2 regions of the Arthrobacter senegalensis genome follow, and region 2 is predicted to be linked to the other one. Evidence: predicted binding sites of a transcription regulator. Region 2 holds the regulator's gene; the other holds the start of a gene.
The links. The regulator LexA, encoded in region 2, represses DNA repair genes until DNA is damaged. The targets are predictions, from matches to a motif close to TCGAACANNTGTTCGA.

Region 1 (10,146 bases), on a different contig from region 2:
GTGCCGGCGACCGTGGTTCCGTCACTTTCGGTGTGGGACTCCCCAGAACCGGCCGGACCCGCCTTTGCGGTGTTGGCGTTGCCGGTTGCGTCTGCTTCGCCTGTGTCCGTAGGGGTGCTGCCGGTGGCGGCGGTTTCGATGGCGTCGGGGCGGATCCTTGGGTTCGCGGCGCTGTTCATCACGGTGGCGAGGGCTTCGTACTGGGCGTCGGTGGTGTTGATGACGAACTGGTGCAGCCCGCGGCGCCGGCCGCGGTAGAACATGCCCTGCCGGGCCCGCAGTTCCTCCTCGGACGGCTCGGCACCGTCCTGGTCGACGGCGGTTTCCCACGTTCTGGCCACCATCACCAGGGTGTCCGCGTCGGCGTCCGCGGCCTGTCGGACCAGCGACGCTTCCATCGCCTGCAACGCCTCCGGGCTACCGGCGTGGCGGGCCCGGTCCAGGGAATCAACCACCAAGGCCGCGACCTGGCCGCTGACCTCACCGCCGGCCATGGCCTCGGCCAAAACCGGCAACGCCGGCGCACCCGGCTCCCCGTCCAACCGCACCGGCGCGGCGATCGCCTTGCCGACCCGCAGCCGGCGCCGCGCCTCCACAATCCCGATCCCCAACCGGGAGCGCAGATACTCCGCCGTGTTCGCGAACTCCGTCTTGCGGCCGCGCCGCACCCGGGGCGCCCCGGACCCCTCCGGGGCCGCGGCGTCCACGCTCCCGGTGCTGATCGCCGCCACCGGGTCCGCCCACTCCCCCGCCCCCGCGGTGACCGACGCGACGGCACCCGCCTCCGCCCCGGCCCCGGCGCTTGCTCCGAGTCCTGCCGTCGCATGTTCCCCGGTGGCGGCGATGTCCGCCCGCTCCACCGCGTGGGCGCCGACCGCCTGCAGGAACTCCACGAGCTTCGAAACACCCTCGACCGCCGCCACCGTGTTGGCCAAGTCCCGGGTAGACAGGGACGACAACTCAACGGGGAAGCGGTCGGCAACATCCTGCAGCAGCACACACGCCTGATCCAGAGATGCTTCCATCTCCCCGGTGCGGTCCAACGGTGCAAGAGCCATACCACAATTTTATTCGTACACAGATTCGATAGCCATCAAAAGGGCCCAGTGTGTAGGAGTAGTGCCTGCCGAGAGGCAGTGCTTGCGGGTAACGATGGGAGCGGCCGGGAAAAACCGTGCAGGTAGGCCTCCAAACGACCGCAAGCAGCCCGCTTACTCCTATTGCAAACTGGTGCCACCACCCGGGAACGCCCTACGAAAGGCGGTAAGCAGCCTGCGTGCGCACGGTAGGACGGCGCCGCGATGCTACGTCGAAGCGGCCGTCTCCGCGTGCGCCTCGCGCCATTTGGACCAGCCGTACAGACTCAAAATTCCCAGCAGGACGGTGAACACGATGGCGTCAAGTGCAAAGAGGACCTGCGGGTTTGCGTTCGCTGCCAGTCTGGTCAGCCCCATCAGCGAGAGGGCGACGCCGATCCACCACGCTTCGATAACGCCGCGCGCGAGACCGAGGTACAGCAGCGGAGTCAGGAGGCTAACGACCGCCGCTTCAACAATCGCCCATGGGTCCGCCATGTGCATCAGCATCATGGGCAGCACGTCGATGCCGAAGAACAGCAGGACGAGCACGATCAGCCCGGCCGCGGCCAGCCAGTCGGACCGCTCTACCGGGTGGACCGGAACCCCGCCGGTCGCCCGCTGTCGGCGCGACCGCCGGCCCCATCGCCACCGCCACCATCCGTAGGCGGCCACCGCAGGCAACATCAGGACGGCCAGGCTAAATGCGCCAGCCACGCCCATCAACACCATGGACAGGACCGGTTCCGCCAGCAGCACCAGCCAGCCGGCCGGTTTCCGCAGCACCAAGAGCAGGACGCCGGCCACCCGCAGCAGCGGAAAGAGCATTGACATCCACAGGAACACCCCGAAGCCGTTCGCGACGTCCGTCAGATCCATGCCCGCCCCCCGTTGGTGAATGGTTCCGCACAGCCTAGCAAGCATCGGTTTCCCAACGCGTCGGCGCGGGCCGGGCCAACAGTGACCAGCGCCTCAACGCGGGTCGCTAGGATAGTTGCTGCAGTACACGAAGCCCTCCGAACCACTGCGACGAATCGACCACATGACTGAGTTATCCCTCTGGCGCTCGATCGCCCGGCTCAAACACTATGTCCGGCCCATCCTCCCCCGGCTGATCCTGGGATTCTTCAGCGCCCTCGGCGCCAGCCTGGTGGCACTGGCCATTCCCCAGGTCTTGCGCGGCCTGGTGGACACCATCCATACCGGCGGCCGCCCCTCGGAAGTCTGGGGCCCCGCCGTCGTCATTGCGGTGCTGGGCGTGGCCGAGGCCGGCCTGGTGTACCTGCGGCGCGTGTTCGTGATCGCGCCCGCCACGGACGTGGAGATGGGCATGCGCACCAGCTTCTACCGGCACGTGCAGCATCTGCCGGCCGCCTTCCATGACCGCTGGGGCTCGGGCCAGCTGCTTTCCCGCTCCATGGCGGACCTGGGCCTGATCCGGCGTTGGCTGGCGTTCGGGTCGCTCATGCTGGTGGTCTCCTTGGTGACGGTGGTCGCGGGGCTGGCGCTGATGTTCGCGCTGAACCAGTTGCTGGGACTGATCTTCCTGGCCGCCGCCGTGCCACTCGTCTGGCAGGGGTTCCGCTTCCGTACCGCGTTCGGCGCTTCCTCCCGGCTGAGCCAGGACCAGGCGGGCGACCTCGCCACCACCGTGGAGGAATCGGTGCACGGGATCCGGGTGCTCAAGGCCTTCGGCCGCGGCAAGTACGCGCTGGAGAACTTCCACGGCCAGGCCGAAGAACTGCGCCAGACCGAACTGGCCAAGGCCCGCACGCTTTCCAAGTTCCTCGCCACCGTCGTGTCACTGCCCGATCTGGTGCTGGGCGCCGCGTTGGTCATCGGCATCATGCAGGTCTCCGGCGGGCACATGACCGTGGGCGACCTGGTCGCCTTCTTTGCCACCGCCGCCGTGGTGGCCGGTCCGGTGGAAGCGATCGGTTCCCTGATGGGCATGACGCTGACGGCGAAGACCGCCCTGGACCGGCACTTCGACGTGATGGATACGAAGAACACCATCATCGACCCGGACGTTCCCGCACCGGCCGGCCCCGTGCGCGGGGAACTGCGCCTGTCCAACGTCGTCTTCCGCTATCCCGACGCCGCCGCGGACGCGGCCCCGGTTCTCGACGGCGTGGACCTGCACGTGCGCGCGGGTGAAACCCTGGCGCTGGTAGGGGTCACCGGCTCGGGCAAGAGCACCCTGCTGCAGCTGATTCCCCGGCTGTACGACGTCACCTCCGGCGCCGTGTTTCTGGACGGTACGGATATCCGTCATCTCCCGCTGGCCGAGCTGCGCGCCCGCGTGTCGGTGGCCTTCGAGGACTCCACGCTGTTCTCCACCTCGGTCCGGGACAACGTGCTGCTCGGTGCCCGCCCGCGCGGGGAAGATCCAGAAATCCTCCTCTCGCGGGCGCTCGAGGTGGCGCAGGCCGGGTTCGCCTATGACCTGCCGCAGGGCGTGGACACGCGGATTGGCGAGGAAGGACTGAGCCTGTCCGGCGGGCAGCGGCAGCGGATCGCGCTGGCCAGGGCCATCGCCGCGCAACCGGCCGTGCTGGTGCTGGACGACCCGCTCTCGGCCCTGGATGTGCGGACCGAAGAAGCGGTGACGCAGCGGCTGCGGGAAGAACTCCGCGGCACCACCACCGTGATCGTGGCCCACCGGCCCTCCACCGTGGCGCTGGCCGACAGGGTGGCGTTGCTGCAGGACGGCCAAATTACGGCGGTCGGCAGCCACTCGGAGCTGCTGCGCAGCAGCACACACTACCGGTACGTGATCGCCTCGCTGGTGGCCGAGCCCACGGTCGAAGACGTCCTGGACGCAAAGGAAGCCCGATGAGTTCCATGACCGGAGTCGCCGGCGAAGACAACATCAACCTGGACCAAACCGACCGCAGAGCCGTCAGGCGGCGCTCCCTGCGGCTGCTGGGCGAACTGGTGTCCCCGCACAAGCGGCTGTTCGCGCTCTCCATCGTGCTGGTGGTGGCCAGCAACGCCGCCCGGGCCGCCGGTCCGGTGCTGGTGGCCTTCGGCATCAACAATGCGCTGCCGGCCTTCACCGGCGGCGACACCATGCCCCTGGTGCTGATCGGCGCCGCCTACGCCGCCGTCGCGATCGCCGGCGGATCCCTGCTGGCGGCCTACATCTATGTCACCGCGCGGCTCAGTCAGGCCATGCTGCTGGCCCTGCGGGTCCGGGTCTTCCGGCACACCCAGCGGTTAAGCCTGGAGTTTCACGAAACCTACACCTCCGGCCGAATCATCTCCCGGCAGACGTCGGACCTGGAGGCGCTGCGGGAACTGCTGGACAACGGCGTCACCCAGCTGACCTCCGGCGTGATGTTCATGCTCTTCACCGCCATCAGCATCGCCGGACTGGACTGGAAGAGCGGGCTGATCATCCTGGTCGCCGCCATACCCATCGCCTTCGTCACCCGGTGGTACCAAAAGGGCTCCGAGCTGGCCAACCGGGCCTCCCGGGTGGTGTCAGCCCGGTTGATCGTGCACTTTGTGGAAACCATGACCGGCATCCGGGCCGTCAAGGCCTTCCGCCGCGAGCGAGACAACTCCGCACGCTACAACGAGCTGGCCGCCGACTACCGCGGCGCGACCCTGCGGAACATCAGGTACTTCGGCGTGCTCCAGCCGGTGCTGAACGGCGTCGGCAACCTGACCGTGGCCGCGGTGCTGCTGATCGGCGGCTTCCGGGTGCTCGACGGCGACCTTGCCATCGGCACCCTGGTCGCGGTGCTGCTGGCCACCAAACAGGTCTTCCGCCCCACAGAACAGATCGCCATGTTCTACAGCTCCTTCCAGTCCGCGGCCTCCGCGCTGGAAAAGGTCTCCGGGCTGCTGGAGGAAGAACCGACCATCGTTCCCCCGGCCCGCCCGGTCCCGCTCAAGGACGCCCGCGGGGCGATCCGGTTCCGCGATGCCGTCTTCGGCTACGGCGACGGCCGGGTAGTGCTGCCGAGGCTGGACCTGGACATTCCCGCCGGCCAGACGGTCGCCGTCGTCGGGCAGACCGGGGCCGGTAAGTCCACCGTGGCCAAGCTGATCGCCCGCTTCTACGACCTGACCTCCGGGTCGCTCACCCTGGACGGGATCGAGCTGCGTCAGCTGTCCAACGAAGACCTGCGCCGCGCCGTCGTGATGGTCACGCAGGAAGCGTTCCTGTTCAGCGGCAGCGTCGCGGAGAACATCGCCCTGGGCAACCCGGAGGCCAGCCGTGCGCAGATCGAGGACGCCGCCCGCGCCGTCGGCGCCCACGAGTTCATCCTGTCTCTGCCCGAGGGCTACGACACCGATGTGAACAAGCGCGGCGGCCGCGTCTCGGCCGGCCAGCGGCAGCTCATCTCCTTCGCGCGCGCGTTCCTGGCCGACCCGGCGGTGCTGATCCTGGACGAAGCCACCGCGTCGCTGGACATTCCCAGCGAGCGCCAGGTCCAGGAGGGCCTGCAGACCCTGCTGGGCAACCGCACGGCGCTGATCATCGCGCACCGGCTTTCCACCGTCGAGATCGCCGACCGGGTGCTGGTCATCCACGAGGGCCGGGTGGTCGAGGACGGCTCGCCGGCGGAACTGATCGCCGGCAACGGCCGCTTCGCCCAACTGCATGCGGCGTGGAGGGACTCGGTGGTCTGAACGGGGCCTGGCCGCTCGCTGGTCTGACCGAGGCTTGGCCGGGCCGACGTCCGGTCTGACCGAGGCCCGGCCGGGCCACCGCCGATTTCTCCTTTGGGGGCTGTCTCCGCTATCCTTGAACAGTTGCTTTCGCGGCCGTCACGACGACGGCGGGGGCAACGGTATCGGGGTGTGGCGCAGCTTGGTAGCGCGCGTCGTTCGGGACGACGAGGTCGCAGGTTCAAATCCTGTCACCCCGACCAATCACCGGGAACTCCCGCCGCTCTTCGGAGCGGCGGGAGTTCTTGCTTTTCCGCTCCCGGAACCGGTTTGTACCGGACGAAAGTTGTGAACCCGGCCCAAAAGCGGGAAGTATGGACCCATGGGGTCTCTGCAGCGCTCGGCGCTCATCGTAGGGGCCGGAATCGGCGGGCTCGCCACTGCGCGGGCCTTGCAACGAACCGGCTGGAAAGTCCACGTGGTCGAACGCGCCGGAACGCTGCAGCAGCTGGGCACCGGGTTGACGATCTGGGCCAACGGGACGCGCGCCCTGCAGCGGCTCGGCGTGCTGGACGCCTTTGAAGAGGCCTCCCTCCCGGTCGGCGGCAGCTCGCACGACCAGTTCGGCAACGTGCTGTCCACGTTCAGCAGCGACGACCTCCGGCAGCGCTACGGCCACCCGCTGCGCTCCATCCACCGCTCGGACCTCACCACGTTGCTGAACGACTCGCTCTACGTCAACACGGTGCATCTGGGTTTGCAGGCGGTGAAGTTCCGGCGCGATCAGCACGGCGGGACGGTCACGCTGAACAACGGCGGCTCCCTGCACGCGGACCTGGTGGTCGGCGCCGACGGCCTGCGCTCGCTGGTCCGCCACGACCTAATCGGCGACGGCGCCCCGCGGGCCTCCGGCATCACCGCCATGCGGGCAGTCTGCCCGATCGGCGACCTCGATCCGGGCTGGCTGCCCTGGGGCGAGTCCTGGGGCAACGGGGAGGTCTTCGGCATGATCCCGCTGCCGGGCGGCCTCATTTACTGGTACGCCACCATGCCCAACCACGTGCTGGCGCAGGACGACGAGGTCCTCTGGCGCACCCTGGCCCTGCAGCGCTTCGAGGGCTGGCACCCGGCCGTCCGGGCGGTCATCGGCGCCACCAAGAGCCAGGACATCATGGCGCACGAACTGTTCGACCGGAAACCCGCCGCCGTCTGGTCCGGCAGCCACGCCACCCTCGTGGGCGACGCCGCCCACCCCATGCTGCCGTTCCTCGGCCAAGGCGCAAGCCAGGCCCTTGAGGACGCGGTCGCGCTGGCCGGCGCGCTGAACGCCGACTGGAACATCACCACCGCCCTGCGCAACTACGAACGGGCGCGGGGCCCGCGCACCGCCAAGGTGGTCGAGCGCTCGCGCAAGATGGCAGCCATGGCACGGCAGCAGAAGCCGTGGAAGCAAAAGCTCCAGCGGACGGTAATGAGCAAGGCGCCGCAGGCCCTGGTCTTCAAGCAGTTGGACGACGTCGTCGGCCGCGTCGACAAGTGACCCGGGGGCCCCGCGGCACCCTCTCCCATTGACTCTGCCCGCGCCCCGTACTGGAATGGAAGATAACTCCGTCAGCAGGGGTGCCGATGTTCCTCGCAGAGTTCGCGCAGCTGGCCGTCGCCACGGCCGTGCTGGCTGCCGTGGTTTTCCTGACCTCCTACGCGGTGGAACGCGGCCTGCGCCGCCGCCCCGATCCGGACACCGCGTTCTGGTACTGCTTCTCCGGGCTGTGCTGCGCCCTGGCCGTGGTGCTCGCCGCCGCGGCCGCCTTCCCGTCCGCCGTGCCGCTCTGGCTGCTGCTCGCTGCCGGCTGCGCCGCGCCCGCCGTCTGGCGGATCAGCCGTACGGCCGCCGCCGCCATCCGCTACCAGGACAGCCGGGACTGGCATGAAGCCGCGGCCCGGCACGACGGCCTCCGGTCCCGCTGGCTGGCCTATGAACTGGATCCGGCGCTGGCCATCGATTACCCGGACATTTCGGACGTCTCGCGCCCGGCCACCGCTGCCATGCTCCGGGCCCTGAAACGTGCGGACGCGCTGCGTTCCCTTGGTCCGGCCGACGACGGCGGTGTCGGCGGCTATCCCGCGGCCGTCGCCGAAGCCGCGGCCCGGCTGGCGGCCGCCGAGCTCGCGGCCGGCCGCCTCCCGGAAACCGCACCCGGCTCCCCCGCGGGCCCGGCCGGGCTGCCGGCCGGCCCTCTGCCGGACCCCCTGGGCGCGGCCGGGAGCACCCGGCCCGGCCCCGCGCCGCTGCCGATCAGGCGAACGTCCGGCCGGTGAGCCGTTCGTAGGCTTCGACGTAACGCGCCCTCGTCTTCTGCACGATGTCCTCCGGCAGGGCCGGCGGCGGAGCGTCCGAGTTCTTGTCCCAGCCGGAGGCGGGCGACGTCAGCCAGTCGCGCACGAACTGCTTGTCGAACGACGGCTGCGCCCGGCCCGGCTCGTAGGTGTCCGCGTCCCAGAACCGCGAGGAGTCGGGGGTCAGCACCTCGTCGCCCAGCGTGATCTCCCCCGTCGTGGGATCGACGCCAAACTCAACCTTGGTGTCCGCCAGGATGATTCCCCGCTCCCGGGCGATAGCTTCGGCGCGCGTATAGATCTGCAGTGTCTTATCGCGCAGCCGGGCCGCGGTCTCTGCTCCGACGGTGTGGACCACGGCGTCGTAGGTGATGTTTTCGTCGTGCTCGCCCACCTCGGCCTTGGCCGAGGGGGTGAAGATGGCGGGCTCCAGCCGGGAGCCGTCCACCAGGCCGGCCGGCAGCGGCAACCCGCAGACGGTCCGGGATTGCCGGTATTCGGCGAGGCCCGACCCTGTCAGGTAGCCGCGGGCGATGCACTCCACCGGGTACATGTCCAGTTTCTTGCAGACCATCGCCCGGCCGGCCACCGCGTCTGGCACCTCCGTGGACACCACGTGGTGCGCCACCGGGTTGTCCCCCTGGGCGAGCTGTTCGAACCACCACAGGCTCAGCTGGGTGAGGATCCGTCCCTTGTCCGGGATCTCGCTGGACAGCACGTGGTCGTAGGCGCTGATCCGGTCGCTCGCCACCACCAGCACGGTGTCGTTGCGCCGATCCAACAGGCCTTCGGCGGCAATGTCGTCGCTGGCCGTCTCCACCTGCTGCGAAGCGGCCGGAACGTACAGGTCGCGGACCTTGCCGGAGTAGACGTGCTTCCAGCCGGGCAGTTCGAGTACTTCGGGGGCAAATGCCATGGTTGACGTCCTCAGTCTCTCTGTGCGCCGGCCCGGGAGTTCGTGCCGGACGCGGGCACCTTGATCTTGCCCTCGGCCGCCAGCAGGGCAATGTCGCTGCGGTACTGCGCCCCCTCCAGGCTGATGGCGTCGATGCCTTCGTAGGCACGTTCGCGGGCTTCCACCAGGTCTTCACCCAGCGCGACGACGGCGAGCACCCGGCCGCCGGCGCTGACCACCTTGCCGTTCCCGTCCAGGGCGGTTCCGGCGTGGATCACGTGCACGTCGGTCAAGGCATTGGCCTTCTTCAGGCCGCGGATCCGGTCCCCGGTGCGCGGAGTTCCCGGGTAATTCTCCGCCGCCAGCACCACCGTGACGGCGGACCGCCTGGACCAGACCAGCTGTTCGGTGTCGTCCAGTTCCCCCTTGGCGGCCGCCAGCAGCAGCCCGCCCAGCGGTGTGCGCAGCCGGGCCAGTACCGCCTGGGTTTCCGGATCCCCGAAGCGGGCGTTGAATTCGATCACCCGCACGCCGCGGCCGGTCACGGCCAGCCCGCAGAAGAGCACGCCCACGAACGGGGTGCCGCGGTGGGCCATCTCGCGGATGGTCGGCAGCGCGACGCGGTCCATGACTTCGTCCACGAAACCGGGCGGCAGCCAGGCCAGCGGCGTATAGGCGCCCATGCCGCCGGTGTTCGGGCCCTCGTCGCCGTCGAAAATCCGCTTGAAATCCTGCGCCGGTACCAGAGGGATGGCGCGTTCGCCGTCGGAAATCACAAACAGGGAGACTTCCGGGCCGTCGAGGAATTCCTCGATGACCACGGAACCGCCGGCGTCGAAGCAGGCCTGGGCATGTGCCAGGGCGGCGTCGCGGTCTTCGGTCACCACCACGCCCTTGCCGGCCGCCAGCCCGTCGTCCTTGACCACGTAGGGAGCCCCGAACGAATCCAGGGCCTCGGCCGCTTCGGCGGCGTTGGTGGCCACGTGAGCCATGGCGGTGGGCACGTTCGCCGCGGCCATGACCTGCTTGGCGAAGGCCTTGGAGCCTTCGAGCCTGGCCGCTTCCTTGCTAGGGCCGAACACCGGGATCCCCGCCGCGCGCAACGGGTCGGCCACGCCGGCGGCCAGCGGGGCCTCCGGGCCCACCACCACCAGGTCGGACTCCAGCCGCCGGGCCAGCTCGGTCACCGCCGCCGGGTCGCCCGCATCCACCTGA
Region 2 (10,146 bases):
CGGGCCTTGACCGCAGCCTCGTACTTGTACTTGCCAAAATCCATAAGCTTGCACACCGGAGGCTTTGCCTGCGGTGCGACCTCAACCAGGTCAAGATCCGATTCCGTGGCCAGGCGCAGGGCATCCTCAATACGGACGATCCCAACCTGTTCGCCGTTCGGTCCGACTAACCGCACCTCGGGAACGCGGATACGATCATTGATTCTTGGCTCGCTAATGTGTGGCTCCTGTCACTAATATCGGCTGCCGCTTGCAATGAAAGAAGGCCCCCCATTGCAAACGCAATCGAAGGCCTCGAAGTGGCGGCAGGCGGAAACAAGCTAGGGTTCCACCGGCTGGCCCGGGCACCTCACGCGAGGGTTTCCGGCTACAGCCTGCCGACCTGGACCCGGCAGCTCTGGCTAGCCATACCGACGGGTGGGAGAGGACTCCGCTTGCAGATCGGATCCTGCTCCGCACGTGCTGTGAGGCACATAAGTAACGGGATCCAATTGGTCTGTGACAAGCTTACCAGTATGAGCAGCTCAGATAACAATCCGCAGACCGACGGCCACCGCCACAGCTTCGCGCCCGACGCCGGTCCTGCCTCCAGCCAGGAACAGGAAGTCCTGGGCCAGATGCGCGACATCGCCGAAGTACCGGCCGTGGAAGTCATCACCACCGCGGCAGTCCATCTGATGAGCGCCGCCGCGGTTAAGTGCGGCCTGGCCGCCGGAGACGACGCCGAAGAGCTCAAGGACCTGGACGAAGCCCGCAAGCTGATCACCGCCTTGGCGGGGTTCGTCACCGCTGCCGCGCCGGAAATCGGCAGCCAGCATGCCGGCCCGTTGCGCGATGGCCTCCGGTCCCTGCAGCTCGCCTTCCGCGAAGCATCGGTCATCCAGGACGATCCGGGCAAGGGCCCGGGCGAGAAGTTCACGGGTCCGGTCAACTGACCGGCCCGGGCTCCCAGAACTGAACAAGGACGACGCCGGTGCCACGCACCGGCGTCGTCCTTTGTCTTTGCGCTTCTGGTTGCGGCGTTCGCCGGCGGGGTTCAGCGGGTGAACTTCAGCTCCAGCGAATCAACCCGCTCGGCAAACTCTTGCCGGGACTGGAGCCGCTGTTGGATCCGTCCCGCCAGGGCGCCCAACTCCTCGCGCCCCAGCCCGTCCCGCACCTGCAGGACCAGGCGCAGCTCCGGGCCGTGGCCGCCGCCGGCCACGACGGCTCCATCTGCCGCCCGGACCGCGATCCCGGTCCCGGGCTCCACGAACGAGGCCATAACCGCCTCCTCGCCGCCCGTGGCCTCGGCCACCCACTCCAAGAGCGCCGGATCGCGGTAGGAGGGCACCCACTCGTGCTGTTTGGCCAACGCCCACACTGCCGGCCGCCGGACAACGAACGTCAGGGCGGCGCCCGGATCCATAACCATCAGTTCGGCGTCTTCGGACACGGCCGCCAAGGCCGCCCGCGGCGCCTCCACGGCGACCGGCCGGGCCTGGGGATGCCAGGCTTCCAGGGCGGCCGTGTTACTGAACACCGGCAGCGCCCGGCGCCCATCCGGCGCCTGCAACGTCACCACGGCCATGTCGGCCTGTTTATCCGCTGTCAGGCCGTGGCTGCCCTCGGCCTCTTCTCCCAGCGTCGCCACGATGGGCACGAAAACGCGGGCGTTCGCCAGGGCAGCCACTACTTCCGCTTCGCCGCCGGTCCCGGCGGCAAGCCATTGCAGCGCCGCCTCGTAGCCGGGATCCGCGCTGCCGTCATCGTGGTCGAACTGGTGGAGCGGGTTTCCTTCACCGCTCAGGTCCCGTCCGGCCCAGCTTTGGCCGGCCGAGTCCCCCGCCCCGCCGGCTCCCGCCAGCGCGGCGGCGATATGGGCGGGCAGTTGCTTCTTGCCCATGCTGGTCCCTCAGCGCCGTCCCGCAACATCGAGGGCTTCGGGCAGCGTGAACTTGCCCGCGTACAGTGCCTTGCCCACAATCGCTCCCTCGACTCCGGCCGGAACCAGGCCGCGCAGCGTCCGCAGGTCATCCAGGCTGGAGATTCCGCCCGAGGCAACCACCGGCTTGTCGGTCCGCTCGCACATCTGCCGGAGCAGATCCACGTTGGGTCCGCGCAGCGTCCCGTCCTTGGTCACATCGGTGACCACGTACCTCGAGCAGCCGGCGTCTTCGAGGCGGGCCAGCACCTCCCAGAGGTCGCCGCCATCCTGCGTCCAGCCGCGGGCCGCGAGCGTGGTGCCGCGGACATCGAGGCCGACGGCGATGGCGTCACCGTGCCGGGCAATGGCGCGTGCTGTCCATTCCGGGTTTTCCAGCGCGGCGGTGCCCAGGTTGACACGCGCGGCCCCGAATTCAAGCGCGCGCTCCAATGACGCGTCGTCGCGGATGCCGCCGGACAGCTCCACCTTGATTTTCAGCTCGTCGGCGACGCGGCGCAGCACTTCCGTATTGTTGCCCCGGCCGAACGCCGCATCGAGGTCCACCAAGTGCACCCATTCCGCCCCGTCGTTCTGCCACGCCAGCGCAGCCTCCAGCGGATCCCCGTAGCCGGTCTCGCTGCCGGCTTCGCCTTGGACCAGCCGGACGGCCTGGCCGTCGGCAACGTCGACCGCGGGCAAAAGTTCAAGGATGGAGGTTTGGTTCGTCATGGTTCTTCCGCTTTCTGCGCGCCGTCAGCGGGCGCGGGATGGGTGTGGTTACTCGGCCGGTCCGAGGGTGAGCAAGTAGGCAGCCAGCAGCGACAGGCCGGCCAGGATCCAGAAGACGATCACCAACCACTTGGGCAGCCGCTGCTGCCGGAACGAGATGGCGCCGCCGGCCAGCAGCCCGGCCAGGCCCATCAGGAGGATGCTGCCCATGGCTACCTCAGCGTCTTCAACCAGTTGCGCAGCAGCTCCGCGCCGGCGTCTCCGGACTTTTCCGGATGGAACTGGGTAGCACTCAGCGGACCGTTTTCAACGGCCGCTATGAACGGGGCGCCGTGCGTGGACCAGGTCACCAGCGGCGGCGTCATCGCGGGTTGGGTGACGTCGAAGTTCCAGTGCTGCACACCGTAGGAGTGCACAAAGTAGAAGCGCTCGTCTTCTATCCCGGCAAACAGCCGGCTGCCCTCTGCGGCGTCCACGGTGTTCCACCCCATGTGGGGCACGACCTCCGCCGGCAGCGCTTCCACGGTTCCCGGCCATTCCCCGACGCCCTGCGTGCGGACGCCATGTTCCACGCCTTCTTCGAACATGACCTGCAGGCCAACGCAGATTCCCAGCACGGGCCGGCCGCCGGCCACCCGGCGCCCGATCCAGCGAAGCGCGTCCACGGACTTGAGCCCCTGCATGACCGTGGCGAAGGCGCCGACGCCGGGAACCAGCAGGCCGTCTGCGTCGAGGACGTCGTCGGAGGCATGGCTCAGCGTGACGTCGGCACCCACGTGCTCCAGCGCGCGGACTGCCGAGCGGACGTTCCCGGAACCGTAGTCCAGTACGGTGACCTTGGGCGCAGCCGTCACAGGGCTCCCTTCGTCGAGGGAATGCCCTCGACACGTGGATCGGCTTCGACGGCGGCGCGGAGTGCCCGGGCGAAGGCCTTGAACTGGGCCTCGACGATGTGGTGGGGGTCCCTGCCGCCCAGCACGCGCATGTGCAGGCAGATCTGGGCGTGCAGTGTGATCGATTCGAACACGTGGCGGGTCAGCGATCCGGTGAAGTGTCCGCCGATCAAGTGGTACTCCTGGCCTGCCGGTTCTCCCGTGTGCACCAGGTAGGGCCGGCCGGAGATGTCCACGACGGCGTGGGCCAGCGCCTCGTCCAGGGGCACCGTGGCTTCGCCGAAACGGCGGATCCCGGCTTTGTTGCCCAGCGCTTCCTTCAGGGCGTCGCCGATGGTGATGGCGACATCTTCGACGGTGTGGTGCGCGTCGATGTGCGTGTCCCCGCTGGCCTTCACGGTCAGGTCGACGAGCGAGTGCTTCGCCAGGGCGGTGAGCATGTGGTCGTAGAACGGCACGGTGGTGCTGATCTCGGAACGGCCGGTGCCGTCGAGGTCCAGTTCAACCAGCACGGACGACTCGCTGGTGATGCGTTCGAGGCGTGCGGTACGTCCGGTGGTGGTTTCCACGGTCATGGGAGTCCTTTGACGAATTGGTCGACCGGCACGAGCCGGTTCGCTCTTACTAGTTTAGGAGACGGGGCTCGCCACGAGGGCCTTGATGCCGTTGAGGAAGGCTGTGGTCTCGGCCTCAGTGCCGGCGGTTACCCGCAGATGGCCCGGGATCCCGACGTCGCGGATCAGCACGCCGGCTTCCAGCAGTCCCTGCCACACCGAGCGGGGGTCCTCCAGCCCGCCGAAAAACACGAAGTTTGAGTCGGACGGCGCCGGGTCGAGTCCCAGCTCGGCCAGCCCGTCGACAATGCGGTCCCGTTGCGCCTTGATGTCTTCGACGTTGGCCAGCAGCGCATCGGCATGGTCCAACGCGGCCAGGGCCGTTGCCTGCGTAACGGCGGAGAGGTGGTAGGGCAGGCGGACCAGTCGCAGCGCATCGGTAATCTGCGGTGCGGCGGCGAGGTACCCGACCCTGGCGCCTGCCAGCGCGAAGGCCTTGCTCATGGTGCGGGAAACGATGAGCCGCTCCCGCCCCGGCAACAGTGTCAGCGCGCTCGGCGTTCCGGCGTGGGCGAACTCGGCGTAGGCCTCGTCCACGATCACGATGGCCTTGGAGGCTTCCCCCGCTTCATACGCCGCCTCCACGACCTCAAGGCCCAGGGCGGTGCCCGTCGGGTTGTTCGGGGAGCAAAGAACGACCACGTTTGCCGCGGAGCCGGCCACAGCGGCGGCGGCAGCGTCCGGGGACAGCGTGAAGTCTGCCCCCCGCGGAACGGCCACATAATCCGTGTCCGTCCCGCTGGCCAGCAGCGGGTACATGGAATAGGTGGGCGGGAAGCTCAGCAGGGTGCGGCCGGGGCCGCCGAAGGCCTGGAGGATTTGCTGCAGGACCTCGTTCGATCCGTTGGCGGCCCAAATGTTCTCTGCGGTGAGGCCGTGCCCCAAGTAGCGGGCCAGCGCCGTCCTCAGCTTCGTGAACTCGCGATCCGGATACCGGTTCAGACCCGCGGCAGCCTCGCTGACGGCCGAGACGATGGCCTGACGGACAGCATCGGGCAGGCCATGGGTGTTTTCGTTGACGTTCAGGAGGACGGGAACCTCCAGCTGGGGCGCACCATAGGGCTCCAGGCCCCGGAGATTTTCCCGCAACGGCAGGCGGTTCAGGCGTTCTAACTGCTCACTCACCGATCCAGTTTAAGCTTCGGCCCGCCCGGGGCAGGAATCGGGCGGGCCGAAGCAGCTCATATTACGGCTGCCTCAGCGCGCGGACGGGACCAGCAGCTGCTGCCCGGCGTGGACGATGTCCCCCTGCAGGCCGTTCAATTGCGCGATCTCGAAAATGACATCGTGGGGGTTGCGGTCCGGCGCGGACTGCACTGCTATGTCCCACAGTGACTGGCCGCTGCCGACCGTGACGGTCGCCGCCGGCCCCGGCCCCAGCCCCCCGGCGGCGGCCATTGCCGGAGCAGTGAAGAAACCGATCAGGGTCAGGGCTGCGGCCGCGGCGAGCATCAGCGGCAGGCCGATCAGCAACAAACGGCCGCGGCGGGTCAGCCGCAGGCCTGTGCTGGTACGAAGGCCGGCGGGCTGCGGTGCGAGCTGGGCGGACATGGTGCCACCTTTCCGATATTCGATCTATTTCGGCTGGTTTCGATCGTCTTGCAACGGTATTCGAACGTATCTTCGAATACGTCTTCTACAGTTTTAGCACTGGTGATCGAACATTGTCGAGACTCAGTCGAACAAATGTTTGAAATTCGCTACCGCCTCGCCTAGCGTTGTAAGCGTCGGGCGGCAGTAAGAGCAGTGCATCAGCCGCCACCGACAAAACAGTTGAGACAACAGTCCATGTGCGGTTCCGCTACGGCGCCGGCGCAGGGACCACTACGGGGAGACCGGGGCCGGACATGTCGGAAGAGACCACCACCACTGCCGGAGCGAAGCGACGCGGCCGGCCCGTCAAAGTGGGGCGCAGCCTGACGCCGAGGCAGAAGAAGATCCTGGAAACCATCCAGCGCTCCGTCATGTCCCACGGATACCCTCCGTCCATGCGCGAGATCGGTGACACGGTCGGTCTGGCAAGCCTGTCCAGCGTCACGCACCAGTTGGCCCAACTGGAGAAGATGGGCTACATCAGGCGCGACCCCAAGCGTCCCCGTGCCATGGAAATCCTGACCCCGCTGACACTCGAGCACGGGGGTGTGGAAATCGTCGGAGTTGATGAACCGCAACAGCTGCGCAGCTCCAGCGGCGTCGCCGTATCCGAGCTGACCACGTCATCCGACACGGCGATGGTGCCGCTGGTGGGAAGGATCGCAGCGGGCGGGCCGATCCTGGCGGACCAGGCGGTCGAGGACGTCATGCCCCTGCCGCGGCAACTGGTGGGACACGGCGAGTTGTTCATGCTCAGGGTCTCGGGCGATTCCATGATCGATGCGGCCATCTGTGACGGCGACTGGGTCGTGGTCCGCCAGCAGCACACGGCCGAGAACGGCGACATCGTGGCGGCACTGCTCGACGACGAAGCAACGGTCAAGACCTTCCGGCAGCGCGACGGCCACACCTGGCTGTTGCCGCAGAATACCCAGTACGAACCGATTCTTGGCGACCACGCAACCATCATGGGCAAGGTTGTCTCGGTGATGCGGGCCCTCTGACGCGCCCGGTCTCCCCGGTCCGCGCTGCAGCCACCCCGGGATCCCCTGCCCGCACGGGCGGTCCCCGCGCAGGGCCCCGCTCGCTCCGGAACGGGCGTGCCCCCAACCCGTTCAGGCTGAGGCCGTAGCCAGCCTTTCCAAGACCTGGCGGGCCGTGGCGCCGTCCTTGGTACTCCAGAAGGGCGGCAGGGCGCTGCGGAGGAAACTCCCGTAGCGCGCCGTCGCCAGCCGGGAGTCCAACACGGCCACCACTCCACGGTCGTTTGACGCGCGGATCAGCCTGCCGGCTCCCTGGGCCAGCCGCACGGCCGCATGGGTCGCCGAGACCGTCATGAAACCGTTTCCCCCGGACTGCGCCACGGACCGGGTTCGGGCAGTCGTGAGCGGGTCATCCGGCCGGGGGAACGGAATCCGGTCGATGACCACGAGCCGGCACGCGGAACCGGGAACGTCGACGCCCTGCCAGAGCGTCATGGTGCCGAACAGGCAGGTGTCGGGCTCTTCGGCGAATTGGCGGACCAGCGCGCCCATCGACGATTCGCCCTGGCACAGGATGGTCAGGTCGGTGCGCCCGCGCAACTCGGCCGCGGCTTCTTCTGCCGCACGCCGCGAGGAGAACAGGCCCAGGGCGCCGCCGCGCGAGGCCAGCAGCAGCTCCTCGAGTTCATCGAGCTGTTCCGGGCTGGTGCCCCGGCCCGGCTTCGGCAGATGCGACGCCACGTAGAGCACGCCCTGCCTGGGGTAATCGAAGGGGCTGCCCACGTCCACGCTGGAATAGGCGGGCGCGCCGGCTCCGAGCAGTCCGAGCGACCCGGCGACGGCATCGAAGGTCCCCCCGACCGACAACGTCGCCGATGTCAGCACAACGGTATGGTCGTCGAACAAGCCCTCACGCAGCCGGGACGCCACCGAGAGCGGCGCTATGTTCAACGTTGCCGGCTGGTCGTCATTGGCGGCGTAGTCGCCGGCCTCGCCATAGGTGCTGGGACGGGTCGCCCAGATGACCTCCCGGGAGTCCGGAGCGGACAGCAGCCGTTCGGCCAGTTCCAGCACGGCCGCGAGCCGTGAGCGCGCCATCTGCCGTCCGCCGTCCGCTGCCCCCGCACCCTCGGGCTTCGAGTCGGAGAGCGCCGCGCGGGCCGCTTCCCGTACCTGCGCGAGAACCAGCTCATGCTCCTCGCGTAGGCCGGCCGCCAGCAGGCCGGTGGGCACCGACTGCAGGACGTCCTCCAGCGCATCGGCGGCGGAGTTCAAAGGCTCCACGCTGATCCCCGTGTGTTTGCGTGCCGTCGAGGCGGCGGTACGCACCATGGCGGCGGAGAGTTGCCCCGCGACGGCGCTGGTGACGCGGTCCTGCAGCTCATGGGCCTCGTCGATGACCACCACGTCATAGTCCGGGAGTACCGCGACGCCCTCGAAGGCGTTGATGGCCAGCATGGCATGGTTCGTGATCACGATGTCTGCCTCCGCCGCGCGGCCCCGTGCCAGTTCGCTGAAGCACTCGGCGGCCAGGGGACACTTCTGGGCGCCCAGGCACTCCATGGAGCCGACGGAGACCTGCCGCCAGGCCCGATCGCTGACACCGGGCACCAGTTCATCCCGATCCCCGGTTTCGGTCTCGTGCGCCCACTCGCGCAGGCGCACGACTTCCTTGCCCAGCGCGCCCGAGGCGCCGGAAGCCGACGCTGCGCCGGCCGGAGAAGGATGCGGCACCGCGTCCTCGCCGAGGCTGAACAGCGCCGCCGGCGCGTCCTCGTCCGGAAAGCCGCCCGCGAGCTTGTGCAGGCAGAGGTAATTGTTCCTGCCCTTGAGCAAAGCGACGTCCAGCGGCCTGGGCAGCTCGTCGGCGACGGCCTCCAACAGCCGGGGCAGGTCCCGCTTGACGATCTGCGATTGCAGCGCCAACGTTGCCGTGGAGACGATCGCCGGCTTCTCCCCCTCCAGCGCCTGGACCATGAGCGGCACTAAGTAGGCCAGCGACTTGCCGGTGCCTGTGCCCGCCTGCACCAGCAGGTGTTGCCGGCGCTCGAAGGCCTCGGCTACTTTCGCCGCCATCTCGTGCTGGCCGGCACGGTGCTGCCCGCCCATCTCCTGTACGGCGACGTCAAGCAGCCGCAGCGCCTCACCGGCGGGAACCTGGAGGTCAGTCATGCCGGAGGAACTGTTCCAGCTCCGATGCCAGGCCCTCGCGCACCATCACGTCGAGCCGCGTGCCGTCCCCGCCATGCTCCATGGAGAGGATCTCGGCGTCTTCATTGTGCAGGCGGCTAATCACTTCGCCGCGGTCGTAGGGCACCAGCAGCTGCAGCTTCACACTGGGCCGCGGGATTGTCTCGCTGACGAGCCGAAGCAGCTCATCGATGCCCTGCCCGGTCCGCGCCGAAACCACGACGTGCCGCGGTTCACGCTGGCGCAGTCGCTCGACCACGAACGGATCGGCGGCATCGGCCTTGTTCAAGACGACGATTTCCGGAATGTGCCGTGCTTCGATTTCGGTCAGCACCTCGCGCACCGCGGCGATCTGGCCCTCCGGGTCGGGATGCGAGACGTCGACGACGTGCAGGATGACGTCGGCGTCGGCAACCTCCTCCAGGGTGGAGCGGAAGGCTTCCACCAGCTGCGTCGGCAACGACCGGACGAACCCTACCGTGTCGGCGAGCGTGTAACCGATACCGTCCGGTGTTTCCGCCCGGCGGACGGTCGGATCCAAGGTGGCGAAGAGCGCGTTCTCGACCAGCACACCCGCATCGGTCAGGCGGTTGAGCAGCGACGACTTGCCGGCATTGGTGTAGCCGGCGATTGCCACCGACGGCACGGCATTGCGGCGGCGGTTGGCGCGCTTGGTTTCCCGTGCGGGCTTCATGGCGGTGATCTCCCGGCGCAGCTTCGCCATCCGGGTACGGATGCGCCGGCGGTCCAGCTCGATCTTCGTCTCACCGGGCCCGCGGGAACCAATGCCGCCGCCGGCCGCCCCCACCCGGCCGCCGGCCTGCCGGGACATGGACTCGCCCCAGCCTCGGAGCCTGGGCAGCAGATACTCAAGCTGGGCCAGCTCTACCTGGGCCTTGCCTTCGCGGCTCTTGGCATGCTGCGCGAAAATGTCCAGGATGAGCGCGGTGCGGTCAATGACCTTGACCTTCACGATGTCTTCCAAACCGCGGCGCTGCGACGGCGACAGCTCGCCGTCGACAATGACAGTGTCGGCGCCGGTGGACATCACAATGTCGCGCAGTTCCTGGGCCTTGCCGGAGCCCAGGAAAGTCCCCGGATCCGGCTTCAACCGGCGCTGGACAATACCGTCCAGCACCTCGGAGCCGGCTGTCTCGGCCAGCGCTGCCAGCTCCCGCAAGGAATTGTCGGCGTCGTCGGCCGTGCCTTCGGTCCAGAGACCGGCGAGGACAACGCGC

Region 1: AC5RVG_RS04505 (HNH endonuclease signature motif containing protein) is a predicted target of LexA. The motif match lies at 1,072-1,087, and genes of this name have one in related genera.

What each region holds. Positions count from the first base shown of each region.
Region 1 is NZ_JBNHGZ010000001.1:960,488-970,633, forward strand. Features, by position in the region: gene AC5RVG_RS04505 (HNH endonuclease signature motif containing protein) at 1-1,058, opposite strand, end outside; gene AC5RVG_RS04510 (nicotinamide mononucleotide transporter) at 1,305-1,955, opposite strand; gene AC5RVG_RS04515 (ABC transporter ATP-binding protein) at 2,119-3,915, shown strand; gene AC5RVG_RS04520 (ABC transporter ATP-binding protein) at 3,912-5,720, shown strand; tRNA gene AC5RVG_RS04525 (tRNA-Pro) at 5,886-5,962, shown strand; gene AC5RVG_RS04530 (FAD-dependent oxidoreductase) at 6,082-7,239, shown strand; gene AC5RVG_RS04535 (hypothetical protein) at 7,326-8,018, shown strand; gene AC5RVG_RS04540 (phosphoribosylaminoimidazolesuccinocarboxamide synthase) at 7,996-8,952, opposite strand; gene purD (phosphoribosylamine--glycine ligase) at 8,964-10,146, opposite strand, start outside.
Region 2 is NZ_JBNHGZ010000004.1:26,201-36,346, forward strand. Features, by position in the region: gene infC (translation initiation factor IF-3) at 1-176, opposite strand, end outside; gene AC5RVG_RS13035 (DUF1844 domain-containing protein) at 516-935, shown strand; gene AC5RVG_RS13040 (SseB family protein) at 1,037-1,885, opposite strand; gene priA (bifunctional 1-(5-phosphoribosyl)-5-((5-phosphoribosylamino)methylideneamino)imidazole-4-carboxamide isomerase/phosphoribosylanthranilate isomerase PriA) at 1,895-2,635, opposite strand; gene AC5RVG_RS13050 (hypothetical protein) at 2,684-2,845, opposite strand; gene hisH (imidazole glycerol phosphate synthase subunit HisH) at 2,848-3,489, opposite strand; gene hisB (imidazoleglycerol-phosphate dehydratase HisB) at 3,486-4,103, opposite strand; gene AC5RVG_RS13065 (histidinol-phosphate transaminase) at 4,158-5,267, opposite strand; gene AC5RVG_RS13070 (LysM peptidoglycan-binding domain-containing protein) at 5,340-5,693, opposite strand; gene lexA (transcriptional repressor LexA) at 5,990-6,739, shown strand; gene AC5RVG_RS13080 (ATP-dependent DNA helicase) at 6,851-8,890, opposite strand; gene hflX (GTPase HflX) at 8,883-10,146, opposite strand, start outside.